2 regions of the Plantactinospora sp. A48 genome follow, and region 2 is predicted to be linked to the other one. Evidence: riboswitches for the same ligand, from Rfam matches in the RefSeq annotation. Region 2 holds a riboswitch; the other holds the start of a gene.
What was found. Region 2 has a riboswitch for cyclic di-AMP ahead of ACXN5W_RS08160 (C40 family peptidase). Riboswitches for the same ligand answer to the same signal wherever they lie in the genome.
Positions count from the first base shown of each region.

Region 1 (7,471 bases), on a different contig from region 2:
GCGGGAGGGTTACCGGCTGGCCGGGGTGGGCAACTTCGGCGCGCTCGTCGAGCGGGACGCGATGGTCTACCACGCCGCCCGGCGTCGGCACGTGCTGGACGCCGAACACGAGGGGCTGGTCTTCGGTCGGCTCGACCTGCGGGACTCCTCCGTGCTGCACCTCGGGCGGCTCGGCGTACGTGGTGAGCACTCCGAGCCGCTGGTGGTGGACTGGCGCGCACCGGCCGCCGCGGCGTTCTACCAGGCCACCGCCGCCGACCCGCAGGGGGTGGTACGCCGGCGGATGATCTCCTCCAGCGCCGAGCGGGTGACCCGGATCGAGGACGACCTGCTCGACCCGACGGCCGCACCCGACGGGATGCGGGTGGTCGGCGACGGTGCGCTGCTGGCCACGCTGAGCCGGGTCACCGGCACCGGGATGCGGGACATCGTGGCCACCATCCAGCGGGAGCAGGACGAGGCGATCCGCTCCCCCGCCTCCGGTGTCACGATCGTGTCCGGCGGACCGGGCACCGGCAAGACCGCCGTGGCGCTGCACCGGGCGGCGTACCTGCTGTATTCGGACCGCGCCCGGTTCGCCGGCGGCGGGGTGCTGGTGGTCGGCCCCTCCGGGGTGTTCGTCAACTACATCTCCTCGGTGCTGCCCTCGCTGGGCGAGGACACCGCCACCCTGCACTCGCTCGGCTCGATGGTCGTCGGCCTGACCGCCACCCGCACCGAACCCGCGCCGGTGACCGGGGTGAAGGGGTCGCTGCGGATGCGCCGGGTGCTGGAACGCGCGGCCCGGGACGCGGTACCCGGTGGGCCGACCGAGCTGCGTCTGCTGTACCGGGGACGGCTGCTGCGGCTGCGCGCGGACGAGCTGGACCGGATCCGCGATCGGGCGCTGCCGCGCGGGGCGCGTCGCAACGAGGTACGGCGGGCCGGCATCGACGGCCTGTTCGCGGCGCTCTGGGCGCAGGCCCGCGAGGCCGGGGGCGGCAGTCCGTCCGGGCGGCGCGAGTTCGAGGACGAGCTGGCCGAGCGGTCCGACTTCCGGGACTTCATCCGCGCCTGGTGGCCCCGGCTGCACCCCTGGCACGTGCTGGCCTGGCTGGCCGATCCGGCGCGGCTGCGGTCGTACACCGCCGGCCTCCTGTCCCCGGCCGAGACCGAGCTGCTGGTCGACTCGTACCGGAAACTGGACGCCGAGGGTCCGTCCATCCCGGACGTGGCGCTGCTGGACGAGCTGGACGAGCTGATGGGCCGGCCACCGAGGCCGGCTCGCAAGCGTCGCGACCCGTTCCTGGTGGCGGGTGGGGTACGCGAGGTCAGCACGTACGCCGACCGGGAGCGCGCGGCCCGCGCCGAGACGGTCCGGCGGGACGAGGACTACCGGGAGTACGCGCACGTCGTGGTCGACGAGGCGCAGGACGTCTCGCCCATGCAGTGGCGGATGCTGGGTCGACGGGGCCGGCTGGCCTCGTGGACCGTGGTGGGTGACCCGGCGCAGACGGCGTGGACCGGTGACCCGGCGGAGCTGGTCCGGGCCCGGGACAAGGCGTTGGGGCGGCGGCAGCGGCACGAGTACACCCTGTCCACCAACTACCGGAACTCGGCCGAGATCTTCGCGGTGGCCGCCGAGGTGATCCGGGAGCTGGATCCGGACCTGGTGCTGCCGACCGCCGTACGCAGCACCGGTGTCCCGCCGGTGGCCCGCACCGTCCGCCCGGACGAGTTGCCGGCCGCCACGGTCGAGGCCACCGCCAAGCTGCTGACCGAGGTGGCGGGCACGGTCGGGGTGATCACCCCGGTACCGCGCCGGGACGAGGTGACGGACTGGCTGCGGGAGCTGTCCGGACCACGGTTGCAGGTGGTCAACGCGGTGCAGGCCAAGGGGATGGAGTACGACGGGGTGGTGCTGGTCGACCCCGCGGGAATCCGGGCCGACTCCCCGGCCGGGATCCGGACCCTGTACGTCGCCCTCTCCCGGGCCACCCAACGCCTCACCACCATCACGCTCACCTCCTGACCCTCGCCCGGTCAGCCGAGGACCACGTTCACAGCGCCGCCGACGGTCCGGCCCGCGGTCCAGGTGCCAGTTGCATATATAGCAATGTGAGCATAGCTTGGGTTGGGAGGGTGACCGGTGACGGAGGGTGGTCAGGTGGGCGCGGGGCACGACCATGGCGGACAGGTGCTGCGGGCCGCGGACCGGCACCGCGGACGACTGTGGGCGGCATTCGCCATCCTCGCCGCGCTGATGGTGGTCGAGGCGGTCGCCGCGCTGCTCACCGGCTCCCTCGCGCTGCTCTCCGACGCCGGGCACATGTTCACCGACGTGCTCGGCATCGGCATGGCACTGGCGGCCATCACCGCCGGCCGGCGGGCCGGTAACGACCCGCAGCGGACCTTCGGCCTCTACCGCCTCGAGGTGCTGGCGGCGCTGGCCAACGCCGTGCTGCTGTTCGGCGTGGCGCTGTACGTGCTGGCCGAGGCCATCCGCCGGTTCGGCGACCCGTCACCGGTGCGACCCGGCCCGATGCTGGTGGTGGCGTTCCTCGGGCTGACGGCCAACATCGCCGCCTTCGGCCTGCTGCGCGCGGGCGCCAGGGAGAGCATCAACGTGCGGGGCGCCTACCTCGAGGTGCTGGGTGATCTGCTCGGCTCGGTCGGGGTGATCGTGGCCGCCGGCACCATCGCGCTGACCGGCTGGTGGTGGACCGACCCGCTGGTGGCGGTGGGCATCGGCCTGTTCATCCTGCCCCGCACCTGGCGACTGGGGCGGGCCGCCGTCCGGATCCTGGTGCAGGCCGCACCCGAGCACCTGGACGTGCCGGCCGTGCGGGCCCGGTTGTGCGCGCTACCCGGCGTCGCCGACGTACACGACCTGCACGTCTGGACGCTGACCCCCGGCATGGAGGTGGCCTCGGCCCACCTGACGCTGCGGCCGGAGACGGAGGTCGGTGACGTGCTGACGGCGGCCCGGATCGCCCTGCACGAGGAGTTCCGGATCGAACACGCCACGTTGCAGGTGGAGCCGGCCGCCCGACCGGACGGCTGTGGCTCCGCCGGCTGGTGATTAGGGGACCCTTAAGTTTCGGCTGTCCAGGTGGACTTTTCTGACAATTACCCCAAGACATCGAGGTGTCGACGGAGCCACCTCGGCCCACCGGCCGTAAACTCGGCTCCGGTTTCCGCCGGGAGGCGCCCACCGGTGCCTGCGGAAACCGCCGCCTAATCGCCCTCGGGCGAGCCGGGGAACCACGTACCAGGGGTGCATCCGCGCAACCGCGGTAGGGATCTTCCGTCCCGAACCCGTCAGCTAACCCGGTCGGCGGCTGACGGAAGGACGCTTCATGGCACCTGCTGGACGTACCGTCGCGATTCTCGCGGCGTTCCTGGCGGCGGCACTGCCGCTCGCCGTGTCCCCCACCCCCGCCGCCGCGGCGCCGCTCGCCGGCCTGCGGGCCGCACCGATCGCCGGCCTGCGGGCCGCGCCTGGCGACACCGACAACGAGGGCGGATCGGCCAGCCTCCGGGAGCAGCTCGACGCCGCCTCCCGGGGCTACCTGGACGCCAGGGCGAAGCTCGACAACTCCACCAAGCGCCAGAAGGACCTGGCCAGACACCTGGGTGAACTCGCCGGCGAGGTGGAGATGCGCAGCCAGACCGTCGGCGAGCTGGCCGGGGCGGCGTACCGCACCGGGCGGCTCGGGCCGGTCACCGCCCTGCTCAACGCCACCTCACCGGACGGCTTCATCGACTCGGCGGCCCGGCTCCAGGCGGTGGCCGGCAACGAGGACCGGCAGCTACGGGCGTTGCTCGACACGCGCGATCAGGAGACCCGGGCCAAGGAGGCGATCGACAAGGAGATCGGTGAGCAGCGCACCCAGCTCGCCGTGATGGCCAAGCGCAAGCAGCAGGCCGAGCGGGCCCTCGCGGTCTCCGGTGGTGGCGGCAGCACCACGGGTACGGGTGGCACGTCCCGGGCCGTGGCCAAGCCCGCGCCCCGCAACTCCGACGGATCCTGGCCACCCGAGTCGTGCAGCGTCAACGACCCGACCACCTCGGGATGCATCACCCCGCGCACCCTGCACGCGATGAACGAGGCGAAGGCGGCCGGCTTCAACCACTTCGTCTCGTGCTACCGCAGCGGCGGATCCGGCGAACATCCCAAGGGCCGGGCCTGCGACTTCGCGGCCGCCAAGGGCGGGTTCGAGGGCGTCGCCACCGGTTCGGACAAGACGTACGGCAACAACCTGGCCGCGTACTTCATCAAGAACGCCAGCCGGCTGGGCGTGCTGTACGTGATCTGGTTCAGGCAGATCTGGCTGCCGAGCAGCGGCTGGAAGGCGTACAGCGGCGGCAACGGCGACCCGTCCAGCGACCACACCAACCACGTGCACCTGTCGGAATACTGACTCTGGCTGTCCCCGGCCCGCCTCCGGGCCGGGGCACCGGCCGTGACCGGCCACCGCCGGGTACGTCCGGTGTCGTACGCCGGAATCCGCTTCGGGCACCACGACGGGCGCCCGCTCGCCCGGCAGCATCGGCACCATGAGGATCTCGCCACGCGCCCGTAAGGCGTTGCTCACCGCCCACGTGGTCACCTCGGTCGGTTGGCTCGGTGCCGACCTCGTCCTGCTGACCTTCGGCATCGCCGGGCTGGTCGGGGCGGATCACGCGGTGGTCTACCCGGCGGCCCGGTTGGTCGCGACGGTGCTGTTCGCGCCGCTGTCCGTGGCGGTCTGGGTGATCGGACTGCTCAGCGGGCTGGTCACCCCGTGGGGCGTGCTGCGCTACAAGTGGGTCGTCGCCAAGCTGGTGCTGACCACCGCGATGCTGCTGCTGGTGCTGTTCCTGCTGGTGCCGATGGTCCAGCATCTCGCCGACGCCGGGGCGGCCGCGACGGCACGCGACCGCGCGGACCTGGTGATAGCGCCGACGGTCTCGTCCAGCCTGTTGATCTTCATGACCGCACTGTCCAGCTTCAAGCCGTGGGGCCGCACCCCTCGGGGACGCCGGACGCCGGGCACCGGCCAGGGCCGGCGGGACGCGAAGAAGAGCGGGATCCCAGGCGACGGCCGGAAGGCGGCCGGACGGCCCGCTCAGACCCCGGGCAGGGGCGCCTCGGAGGCGCTGGCGCCCGCGAAGTAGGGCTCGGGGGCGCCGAACAGCCCGAGCAGGCCGGTCACCCACAGCTGGCGGTGGACGAACCTGCTCGGCTCGGTCACCACGAGCTTGACGCCGCTGACCTCGGCCATCTGGAAGCCGCCCACCATCGCGCTGATGCCGACCGAGTCGATGAACGTGACCCGACGCATGTTGAGCTCGATCCGGGAGGGTCGGCCCTTGGCCAACACGCCCGCCACCGCTTCGCGCACCTCAAACGCCGTATCGACGTCGATCTCCCCTTCGGGCGAGATTTCCACGATTCCACCGGGCAGTATCGACGTGCTGATCGACAGGCTCACGCGAGCACCTCCACTCGCCCGTACCGGGCGCCTCTAGTACGCGGGCCGCGACCGAGCGTATTCCTCGCCGGCTCCGGTCGCCACCCCTCCGGCCGAGCAATCTATGCGGCCAGAGGGAATTACCCGGACATTTCCGGGCAACTCACCCAACGTTTCACCACGGCGCACCGGAGCCCTCGCTCCGATTGGGCCGCGGCATCCCACCCTAGCCGTCCCACGCCACCCCGCCAGTCGAATAGCCCGGCCCACCGCCGCTGACCACGGCAAAGACCCGGCAGTGGCATTCACCACGAGTCGCCCGCGTCACTCGCGAGCCGGTCAACGCGCCGGTCGACGGGCGGTCCGCATCGGCCAGCCGCGACGGGGCGTGCTGATATCCTGACCGTTCGTGATCGAGCGGTACGGCAAGATGCGATCACGAGGCGTGATCGCGAGTTTGCCACCGGGCCCACGGGGGCACCTCGGGGAAGGTAATCGCAACTGCGCCGAGCCGGACACATCTGTCCGATGTGGTCAGTGATGTTCGGCAGCCGAGGAGGGACCACCGATGTTCGGAACCAACCTGCTGGACCGCCGGGGCAGGACCGAGCGGATCGCCGACCAGGCGTGGGAACATCTGGTCGCCGCGGTCAACTCGGCCGGAGAGACCGTCCGTGACGCCGCGCTGGACACCGCTCAGTCGGCCCGGTCCGCGACGGCGGGGCTGACCGACGACGCGCGGGACCGGGTGGGGTCGGTGGCGGACGAGGCATGGCAACGCGCCAGCCGGGCGTTCGACGCGCTCGCCGGCCGGCGCCCCGGCCTGCCCTGGGCGTACCTGATCGGTGCCGGCCTGGTCGGCGTGGCCATCGGCTGGGCGGCTGGTACGGCGGCACGGACCGCCATGGCCAGGGACAACACCGCCCTCGGGTCGACCGATCAGGTCGAGTTCGTCGACGTGGACCGTCCGGGGTCACCGGTCGCCCGCGACAACTGAGGATCAGGCGAGGACACGCCAACCCGCGAACGCGCGGTCAGGCGTACCACCGGAAGCCGGGACCGCCGGCGACGACGCCGGGGCCGACGGGGTGGGGCTGCCGTCCGTTCCCCGGCTCGGCCCCGGTAACGCCGATGCGCTGGTCACCGGCGCGGTTTCCGGGGCGGAGGAACCCGTCGGCGACGGCGGGCCGACACCGTCCGTCGGGTTCGCGGTGCCGGTCGGTCCGCCGGTCGAGCTGGCCGGCGGCCAGGTCGGCGGGCCGGATGTGACGCCGCCCGGCGCCGGATCGGGCGGCCCTACCGGCATCGGCCTCGGCGCCGTCGGGCTGACGGATCCGTCGCCCCCCGGCCCCGGTGCGTCGGCGGGCCGCGACGCACCGCCGGAACCACCCGAGGTACCGATCCGGACCGTTGGCGGCCCGGTCCCGGACCAGCTCGCCTCCGCCGCGGGAGGCCGCATCGCCGGAACCGGCCGGTACAGCAGGCTGCCGATCCAGAGCGCCGGGCCGAATCCGGTCACCACGATGCCCGCGAAGAGGGCCGCCGCCTGCCGGTCCATCCGTCACCTCCGGACTGCCGAGGGTCCGGGCACCCGCCCCGGCGCCGTACGCCGTCGGGCACCGAACGGGATCATCGTGACACCCCACGACGTCGCCCGTCCGGGTCGTGCCGGACATCCGACCCGGCGGAAACGGCGCCGAAACATCCCTCATCCACGCCGGGTGAGGTCGGCTCACCGCCGTGCCGGGAACACTCGTGGTACGGCGGGCCCGGTGCGCCGCCGCGGACGCGACCGGCGCGACGCGAGCCGGCCGGTGATCAGGAACCGTCCACCGGAAGGAGCGACCCATGGTGACGGCGACGGCCGACCAGGACCTCCAGCGGAACGTCCTGGCCGAACTGGACTTCGATCCCCAACTGCGGCCGAACGAGATCGGCGTGGTGGTTTCCGACGGCGTGGTCACGTTGACCGGCTGGGTGGACAGCTACGCCCGACGGTGGGCCGCCGAACGGGCCGCGCACCGGCTGTCCGGGGT
Region 1 is NZ_JBTIXF010000023.1:66,664-74,134, reverse strand. It holds gene ACXN5W_RS14680 (HelD family protein) at 1-2,011, shown strand, start outside; gene ACXN5W_RS14675 (cation diffusion facilitator family transporter) at 2,147-3,061, shown strand; cyclic di-AMP (ydaO/yuaA leader) riboswitch at 3,204-3,335, shown strand; gene ACXN5W_RS14670 (coiled-coil domain-containing protein) at 3,339-4,403, shown strand; gene ACXN5W_RS14665 (hypothetical protein) at 4,540-5,139, shown strand; gene ACXN5W_RS14660 (STAS domain-containing protein) at 5,091-5,456, opposite strand; gene ACXN5W_RS14655 (hypothetical protein) at 6,004-6,432, shown strand; gene ACXN5W_RS14650 (BON domain-containing protein) at 7,284-7,471, shown strand, end outside.
Region 1: linked by a shared signal. The riboswitch ahead of ACXN5W_RS14670 (coiled-coil domain-containing protein) and the one ahead of ACXN5W_RS08160 (C40 family peptidase) in region 2 are both predicted to bind cyclic di-AMP.

Region 2 (7,471 bases):
AACCACCGGACTCCGGTCGGCGCGTAACGTCGTCACACCTGACATCTTCTGCCGCCGACGTCCCCGGACGAAGCACCCGGCCGCTGAATCGGCCGGTGCGTCGCAACGCCGGAACCAACCTCTCTTGGTTCAGTCTCCACGGTACGAGGAGAAGTACAGGGGCGGCCCCTGCCCCTTGAGGCGCACGACGGCTTACGTCTCGTCGTCGGGTTGTCAGGCGTGGGAGTAGGCGCCTGTGTTGAGGTCCTCCAGGAGGGTGGGGCCGGTGGGTGTCCAGCCGAGGATTTCCTGGGTGCGAGTACTGGAGGCGGGGATGTCCATGCCGAAGAATCCGCCGATCCAGCCGAAGTGAGCTGGTGCGTTCTCGGCCGAGATGGAGGCGACGGGCAGGTCGAGCGCGTGGCCGATCGCCTCGGCGATCTGGCGTGTCGGGACTCCTTCCTCGGCGACCGCGTGCAGGAGCGAGCCCGCGGGTGCCTTCTCCAGCCCGAGGTGGACGAGGCGGGCGGCATCGGAGCGATGCACTGCGGGCCACTGGTTCGTACCGTCGCCGATGTAGCAGGCAACGCCCTTCTCCCGCGCGATACCGACGAGAGTGGACATGAGTCCGTTGTCGCCCGCGCCGTGCGTGGTGGGGGCGAACCGCACCCCGACCACGTGCACGCCTCGGGCGAGGTAGTCCAGTGCGAGGTTCTCGCCGCCGCCGCGAGGGGTGTCGGGGCCGTGGAACGGGGAGGCATCGTCTTCGGTGACGGGACGACCACCGCCGACCGGGATGATGCCCGAGGCGAACAGGAACGGCCGACCCGAACCCTCGAGGGTGTCCCCGATTGCCTCGATCGCGGCTCGCTCGGCCTTGTTCGAGACGGCGGGGTTGTCGAAGTCGTGCTTGTTGGCGAGATGAATCACGGCCTCCGCGTCCGCGGCGCCCGCGCGGATGCCGTCGAGGTCGTCGAGGTCGCCGCGCCGGACCGTGACGCCCATGGCTTCCAGAGCGGCGGCGGAGGTGTCGGAGCGGGCGAGGCCGACGACGTCGTGACCGGCCGCGAGCAGCTCGTCGACGGTGGCGGAGCCGATCCAGCCGGATGCCCCGGTGACGAAAACGCGCATGAATGGATCTCCTTCTTGATGCCGGCCAACCAACACCCGGTGATGTCAGTTGCTGTCGTCACCTTAGCATGATGTCAGCCACTGTCATCAGTATGCTCTCGCCATGGCGCGATGGGATCCAGGTGCGAGGCAGCGCCTACAGATGGCGGCACTGGAGCTCTACGTCCGACAAGGCTTCGAGAAGACGACCGTCGAAGAGATCGCCCAGAGCGTCGGCCTGACCGAGCGCACGTTCTTCCGTCACTTCGCCGACAAGCGCGAGGTGCTGTTCGACGGACAGGACCTGCTGCAACAGGCGTTCCTGGACGGCGTGCGCGCGGCCCCGCCGTCCGCGTCGCCACTGGAGATGGTCACCGCAGCCCTGGCGGTCTCGGCGGAGTCCTTCGCCGACGAACGACGGCCCTGGTCACGTCAGCGCCACGCGGTCATCATGGCGAACCCCGGCCTACTGGAACGCGAGCTGCTGAAGAGGGCATCGCTCGCGGCGGTGGTAGCCGGCGCGTTGCGGGCGCGCGGCGTCGCCGAGCGAGCGGCCGTCCTCGCGGCGGAAACCGGCGTGACGGTTTTCAGCGTGGCCTTCTCCGAGTGGATCGCCGAGGACGAACACAGGTCACTAGCCGAGGTCGAGCGTGAGGTGCTGGAAGAACTGAAAGCACTGGCAGCTTGACATTCGTCGCCGTCGAAGCCCCGATGGCCGGCGGCGATGCGCAAGATCAGTCCGAACGGTGCAAGATCACGTGCAACCTAAGCGCGGACGGTGCAGTCTCGACGCGTACAGGACATAACACAACCAGAATCACGCGACACCAGTAGGGCGTAGTTGAAGCTTTACCGGCGGACGCCCACGCCCGCCGCATGGCCCACATCGCCCGCTACCCGGCGGCGACGATCCGGTCAATTGACAGACATCCGCCGATCAAATCAATTGACAGACATTAATTGATGCGGTCAACTGGCGACACCCGTATCCCCCGGCTCACCCAGGAGGACCCTCTTGCGTACGCTCCTGACCCTCGCCGCGGCCGCCGTCTGCGCCGCCGGTGCACTGGCCGTCCCCGCAGCGGCGGCGCAGGCCGATCCGGCCGGCACCGCCCCGGCCGGCGCGACCGTCCCGGCCGACGCCTGCGCCGGTACCGTCCAGATCCAGTCGCTCACCTTCGACCCGCCGCGGGTGGTTCCGGGCCAGGCCGTCCACGCCACGGCCGTCGGGCAGAACTGCACCGCCCAACAGCAACAGGTCGGCACGGCGATCTACGCCCGGTTCGTCGGCTCCACCCCCGGCATCCCCACCGGCTGCCCGACCCTCCCCGCGCTGCCTGGCTGGGCGGTCACCGTCGATCCGGGCGCGACCTTCAGCTGGCGCGAGGGTTACTCTGTGCCCTCCGGCTGTACGGCCACCGGTCTGGAGGTCACGGCCCGGTTAGACGCCACCGGCGCCCAGCTCGCCCAGACCGCCACGGTGCCGATCGACCCGCCGCCGGCGATGCCCTGCACCGTGAGCTACCGCACCGGGAGCGAGTGGCCGGGAGGCTTCACCGCCCAGATCACCATCAAGAACACCAGCACCGTGCCGGTCAACGGTTGGACGCTCAGCTTCACCTTCCCCGGTGACCAGCACATCGTCCAGTCCTGGTCCGCCACCGCCCAGCAGAGCGGTGCCACCGTCACGGCCCAGAACGCCAGCTACAACCCCCTGGTGGCACCGGGCGCCTCGGTGGTCTTCGGCGTCCTGGGCACCTGGCAGGCCAGCGACGCGGTGCCGATCGCGTTCAAGCTCAACAACGTCAGCTGCGCCGCCGGGTAGCCCGCGCACCGGACCGCGGGGCGTCTGGGCGGCCAGGCGCCCCGGGGGCCATGTCCAATACCGCCAGAGCGCGACCGTTGGTGCCTACGAGCAAAACGGAAGCCCTGGCGGGACCATCGGTCCTGACCAGGGCTTCCATGTGTGGAGCGGGTGACGGGAATCGAACCCGCACTGTCAGCTTGGGAAGCTGATGTTCTGCCATTGAACTACACCCGCAGGCGGGCCTCACTCTACCCGGTCGATCGGGCTCCGCGCACCGGGGTACCACCGCGCCGCACCACGCCGGACAATCGCACAATGCCGGACCGACCGACCCGCCATACCCGACCGGCCACGGCGGCACGCCAGACCCACCGGCAAGATCACAGAATACGGGCTCGTCCGCTATGAGCGGGATCGGACACAGACCCGAACGACAATCGCAACGCATCGTTGTTTTCAGATGCCTCGATAGCTTGTAACGTCTCCTGCACGTTTCACCACCGGCGCGACACACCCCCGGTCGCGCCGCCAGGAGAAGAGGTCTGCCCATGGGGCTGCGTCACCACCTGCCGACCTGGCGATCCGCCGGCGTCGCCTCCACCTCACTCGCTCTCGTCATCAGCGGTGCCGCCTTCGGCGTCACCGTCGCACCGGCCGCCGCGATGGCCGCCGAATCGCACGGTTGCACGCCGTCCGCCGACGCGCCAGCAGCCGCGAAGGTACGCGCCGGAGGCTCCGCCAAGCATGACCCGGACGCGCTGAGCACCGCCGAGGTCTCCCGGCGCGAAGCCGAGTTGACCAACATGCTCAATGAGCGTGCCCGCGGCAAGGCGCTCGGGCCAACGGTGCTCGCCTCGATCACCATTCCGGTGGTCGTCCACGTCATCGAGGAGAACACCACCCGGGCCGGCGGCAACATTCCGGACTCGATGATCACGTCGCAGATCAGCGTGCTGAACCAGGCGTACGCCGGGTCGACCGGTGGCGCGGCCACCGCGTTCGCCTTCCAGCTCCAGAGCATCGACCGTACGGTGAACCCGAGCTGGTACCCGATCGTGGAGGGGTCCTCGGCCGAGCGGAGCATGAAGAGCTCGCTGCGTACGGGCGGCAAGAACACCCTGAACCTCTACCTCGGTGAGCTGAGCGACGACCTGCTCGGCTGGGCGACCTTCCCGACCAGGACCCTGAGCAGCCAGGACGGCGTGGTGGCGCTCAATGAGTCGCTGCCGGGCGGTACGGCCACCAACTACAACCTGGGTGACACGGCCACTCATGAGGTGGGCCACTGGCTGAACCTCTACCACACCTTCCAGGGCGGCTGCGCCGCCAGCGGCGACCAGGTCTCGGACACCCCATCCGAGAAGTCGGCCGCCTACCAGTGCCCGACCGGCCGGGACACGTGCAGTGCGACCGGCGCCGACCCGATCCACAACTTCATGGACTACACGTACGACTCCTGCATGTACCAGTTCACGGCGGGCCAGGCGACCCGGATGCTGAACGGCTGGAACACGTACCGCGCGCCCTGACGGCCGATTGATCCACGGCCGCGCGCGAAGGTCCGACCGGGCCAGCGGCGGCGGATGAGAACGGCGGTGCACACGGCGGCGCCGGCCTCCCGGGGAGGGGAGACCGGCGCCGTCATCGCGTCCCGGCGTTAACCGGGGGCCCTTCCTCTACGAAAAGCGATAAGAAGGTGCCCTTCCTTTCAGTTCAGACGTGTTCGGGGCGGCGGGAGCGGGTCCGCCGGCCACCGGAGATGGTCCGGACGCTGGTGCCGGGTCGGGTCGCCCCCGGGTCCAGCCAGACCTGTACGGCCGGCGGGCCGGGTCGGCCGCCGTTCACCGGGCCCGGCCCGTCACCGCGCCGGGCCACCATGGCGACGTCGACGGTGAACTCGAACAGCCGCCAGTCGACGTGCGGCGCGGCCCGCAGCTCGCCGGCCAGTTCGGCCACCCGGGCCCGATCGGTGACCGGGCGGGCCCGGCCGGCCACGTACGCCTCGTCGTCGCTGTCCTCCGGTGGGAACGAGTGCAGCGCGTACCGGCCGTCACGTTCCAGGTCGCGCCGCTTGGGTGAGTCGACGACGAAGCAGTAGAGCCCGTCGGCGGTGATCACCGGCGACACCGGATGCACCCGCGGGCCACCGTCGGCACGCACGGTCGCCAGGTAGCCGAGGCCCGGCCCGTACTGCTGGATGAGGCCACGGATGGCCGCGGCGAGCTGGGGCTCGTCGGTGGCGAATTCGGTCCAGGATGCCATGCGACGATTCTATCGAACGCATGTTCGAAGGACCATCCGAACACGCCAACCGGGCCCCCGAGGTGGTCGTCATGCGACCGACCCGGGGGCCCGTTGTGTCGTGGCGGAGGGGCGACTCAGCCCAGCCAGCGCGGAGGCGGCGGCTGGGCTGAGTTCAGCGCGGAGGGCGACTCAGCCTGGCCGGCCGAAGCCGACGATGGTGCCCTTGCTGAGCGGCCTCATCCGGACGTGGTCGCCGCTCTGCGGCGCGTGGACGATCCAGCCGCCGCCGACGTACATCCCGACGTGCGCCAGGCCGTTGAGGAAGACCAGGTCACCGGGTTGCAACTGAGAGCGGCTGACGTGCCGCATCGAGTTGTACTGCTGCGCCGCGTTGTGTGGCAGGTGCACGCCCACCTGGGCCCAGGCGGCCATCGTCAGCCCCGAGCAGTCGTACGAGCCGGGCCCGTCGGTACCCCAGATGTACGGCTTGCCGATCTGCTTGCAGGCGAACTTGACCACCTTGCCGGCGTCGCCACCGGGGTACTGGGCCGGGCAGGGCGCCGGGGCGAAGGCCCCACCACCGCCGTTGCCGTACACCTTGAGGCGCAGCTTCTGCAGCCGGTCGATCTCGGTGTCGATGTCCTTGGCCTTGGCCGCCAGCTCGGACTCGGTCTTGGTCAGCTGGGCGACCAGCAGGTCGAGCGGGGCCTTCTGCTCGGCGTACCTGCGCTTGAGGTCGGCGGCCTGTTGCACGTCCGCCTGCTGCTGGCGGGCGAAGTGATCCAGCAGCTCCAACTGGTCCACCAGGGCGTTCGGGCTGCCGGTGGTCAGGATCGCGTTGATCGCCGACGCCTGGTCACCCTTGTACGCCTCGGCGGCGAAGCCACCGACCTTGTTCATCGCGAGGTCCACCTGCAACTGCAGGGGCTGGATCTTCTTCGCCAGCGCGTCGGCCTGCTTCCGCTTGGCGGCGAGCTCCTGCTTGGCGGCGTTGTGCTTCTCGATCGTGGGTTCGAGCTGGTTCCACTCTTCGTCGATCTGCTTCTCGATCTGCGCCACCGACGGATCGGCGTGGACCGGCGCGGCGCCGACCAGCAGCGTGAGCGTGCTGGCCACCGCGGTCAGCGTGACGGAAACTACGGCCCAACGGGTTCGCGACCGGGGTCGGGCGCCGGCGTACTCCGCCGGGCTCACGGACCGGGGCCGCGAGGCATGGCTAGCCACCGAGGCTGGTACTCCTTCTCCCCTTCCCGCCTACCGGGTTAGCTGACGGGTTCGGGCGGAAGAGAGACGCCCTACTGCGGGAAGCCCGCAGATTCACCCCTGGGACGTGGGTCCCCGGCTCATCGAACGATTCGGCGGTGTCGAGTCGTTGCCGTCCCGGTTGGACGGTCTACCGCCGCCTCGACGGTGACCAAGGGTAGGTAAGGCGCCGGAGCGAACGCAAGCCGGCACGCAAGTTCCATCGCTACGTATAGCGGACGGTCGCGGAGGGTCGCAGATATGAAGAAATTTTACGACCGGACGGGGTCCCACCGGTATCCATTGACGTGAAAGCGCGCAGCGGCAAGGGTGGCAACGCCAGTCATCACCGGCAGATGGAGGTCCAATGCACCATCCGCAACTCGCCGTGAGCAGACGGATCCTGCTCAGTATCGCACTGGTCGGGTCGGGCGTACTCGTCCCGGTTGGCAGCGCACCGGCCCTGGCCGGTCCGCCCGCCGATTCCCGGCAACAGGAGTACGCCGCGGCGGCGGCCGAGTACGGCGTACCGGACGGTGTCCTGCTGGCCGTCTCCTATCTGGAGTCGCGGTGGGACACCAACGCCGGCGCGCCGAGCACCGCCGCCGGCTACGGGCCCATGCACCTGACCGACGCCCGGTACGTCCGGAGCCGGCCCGTGCCCGGCCACTACGACGCCACCGAGGACCCGCGCGGTGATTCCGCCCGCCCCATGACGGTACGGCCGGCGAACGACGCCCGCGCTACGGCGGACACCGGTGACGCGCCCACCGCGGCCTCCCTGGAGACCGTCACGGCGGCAGCCGGGCTCACCGGAACCGACGCCGGGACCCTGCGGACGGACCCCGCCAGCAACATCCGGGGCGGCGCTGCGCTGCTCGCGTCGTACCAGAGGCAGTTGGGTGGACCGGCGGGCAGCGGGAGCGACCCGGCGGCCTGGTACGGCGCGGTCGCCCGGTACTCCGGCGCGGACACCTCGGACGCCGCGGCGGCCTTCGCCAACGAGGTGTACGCGACCCTCCGGACCGGCGCGGAGCGCAGCACCGACGACGGTCACCACCTGCGGCTCGCCGCGCGCGCGATCGAGCC
Region 2 is NZ_JBTIXF010000010.1:111,791-119,261, forward strand. It holds gene ACXN5W_RS08125 (hypothetical protein) at 1-36, opposite strand, end outside; gene ACXN5W_RS08130 (SDR family oxidoreductase) at 214-1,110, opposite strand; gene ACXN5W_RS08135 (TetR/AcrR family transcriptional regulator) at 1,253-1,777, shown strand; gene ACXN5W_RS08140 (cellulose binding domain-containing protein) at 2,105-2,914, shown strand; tRNA gene ACXN5W_RS08145 (tRNA-Gly) at 3,057-3,130, opposite strand; gene ACXN5W_RS08150 (zinc metalloprotease) at 3,445-4,425, shown strand; gene ACXN5W_RS08155 (pyridoxamine 5'-phosphate oxidase family protein) at 4,610-5,158, opposite strand; gene ACXN5W_RS08160 (C40 family peptidase) at 5,330-6,256, opposite strand; cyclic di-AMP (ydaO/yuaA leader) riboswitch at 6,377-6,511, opposite strand; gene ACXN5W_RS08165 (N-acetylmuramoyl-L-alanine amidase) at 6,771-7,471, shown strand, end outside.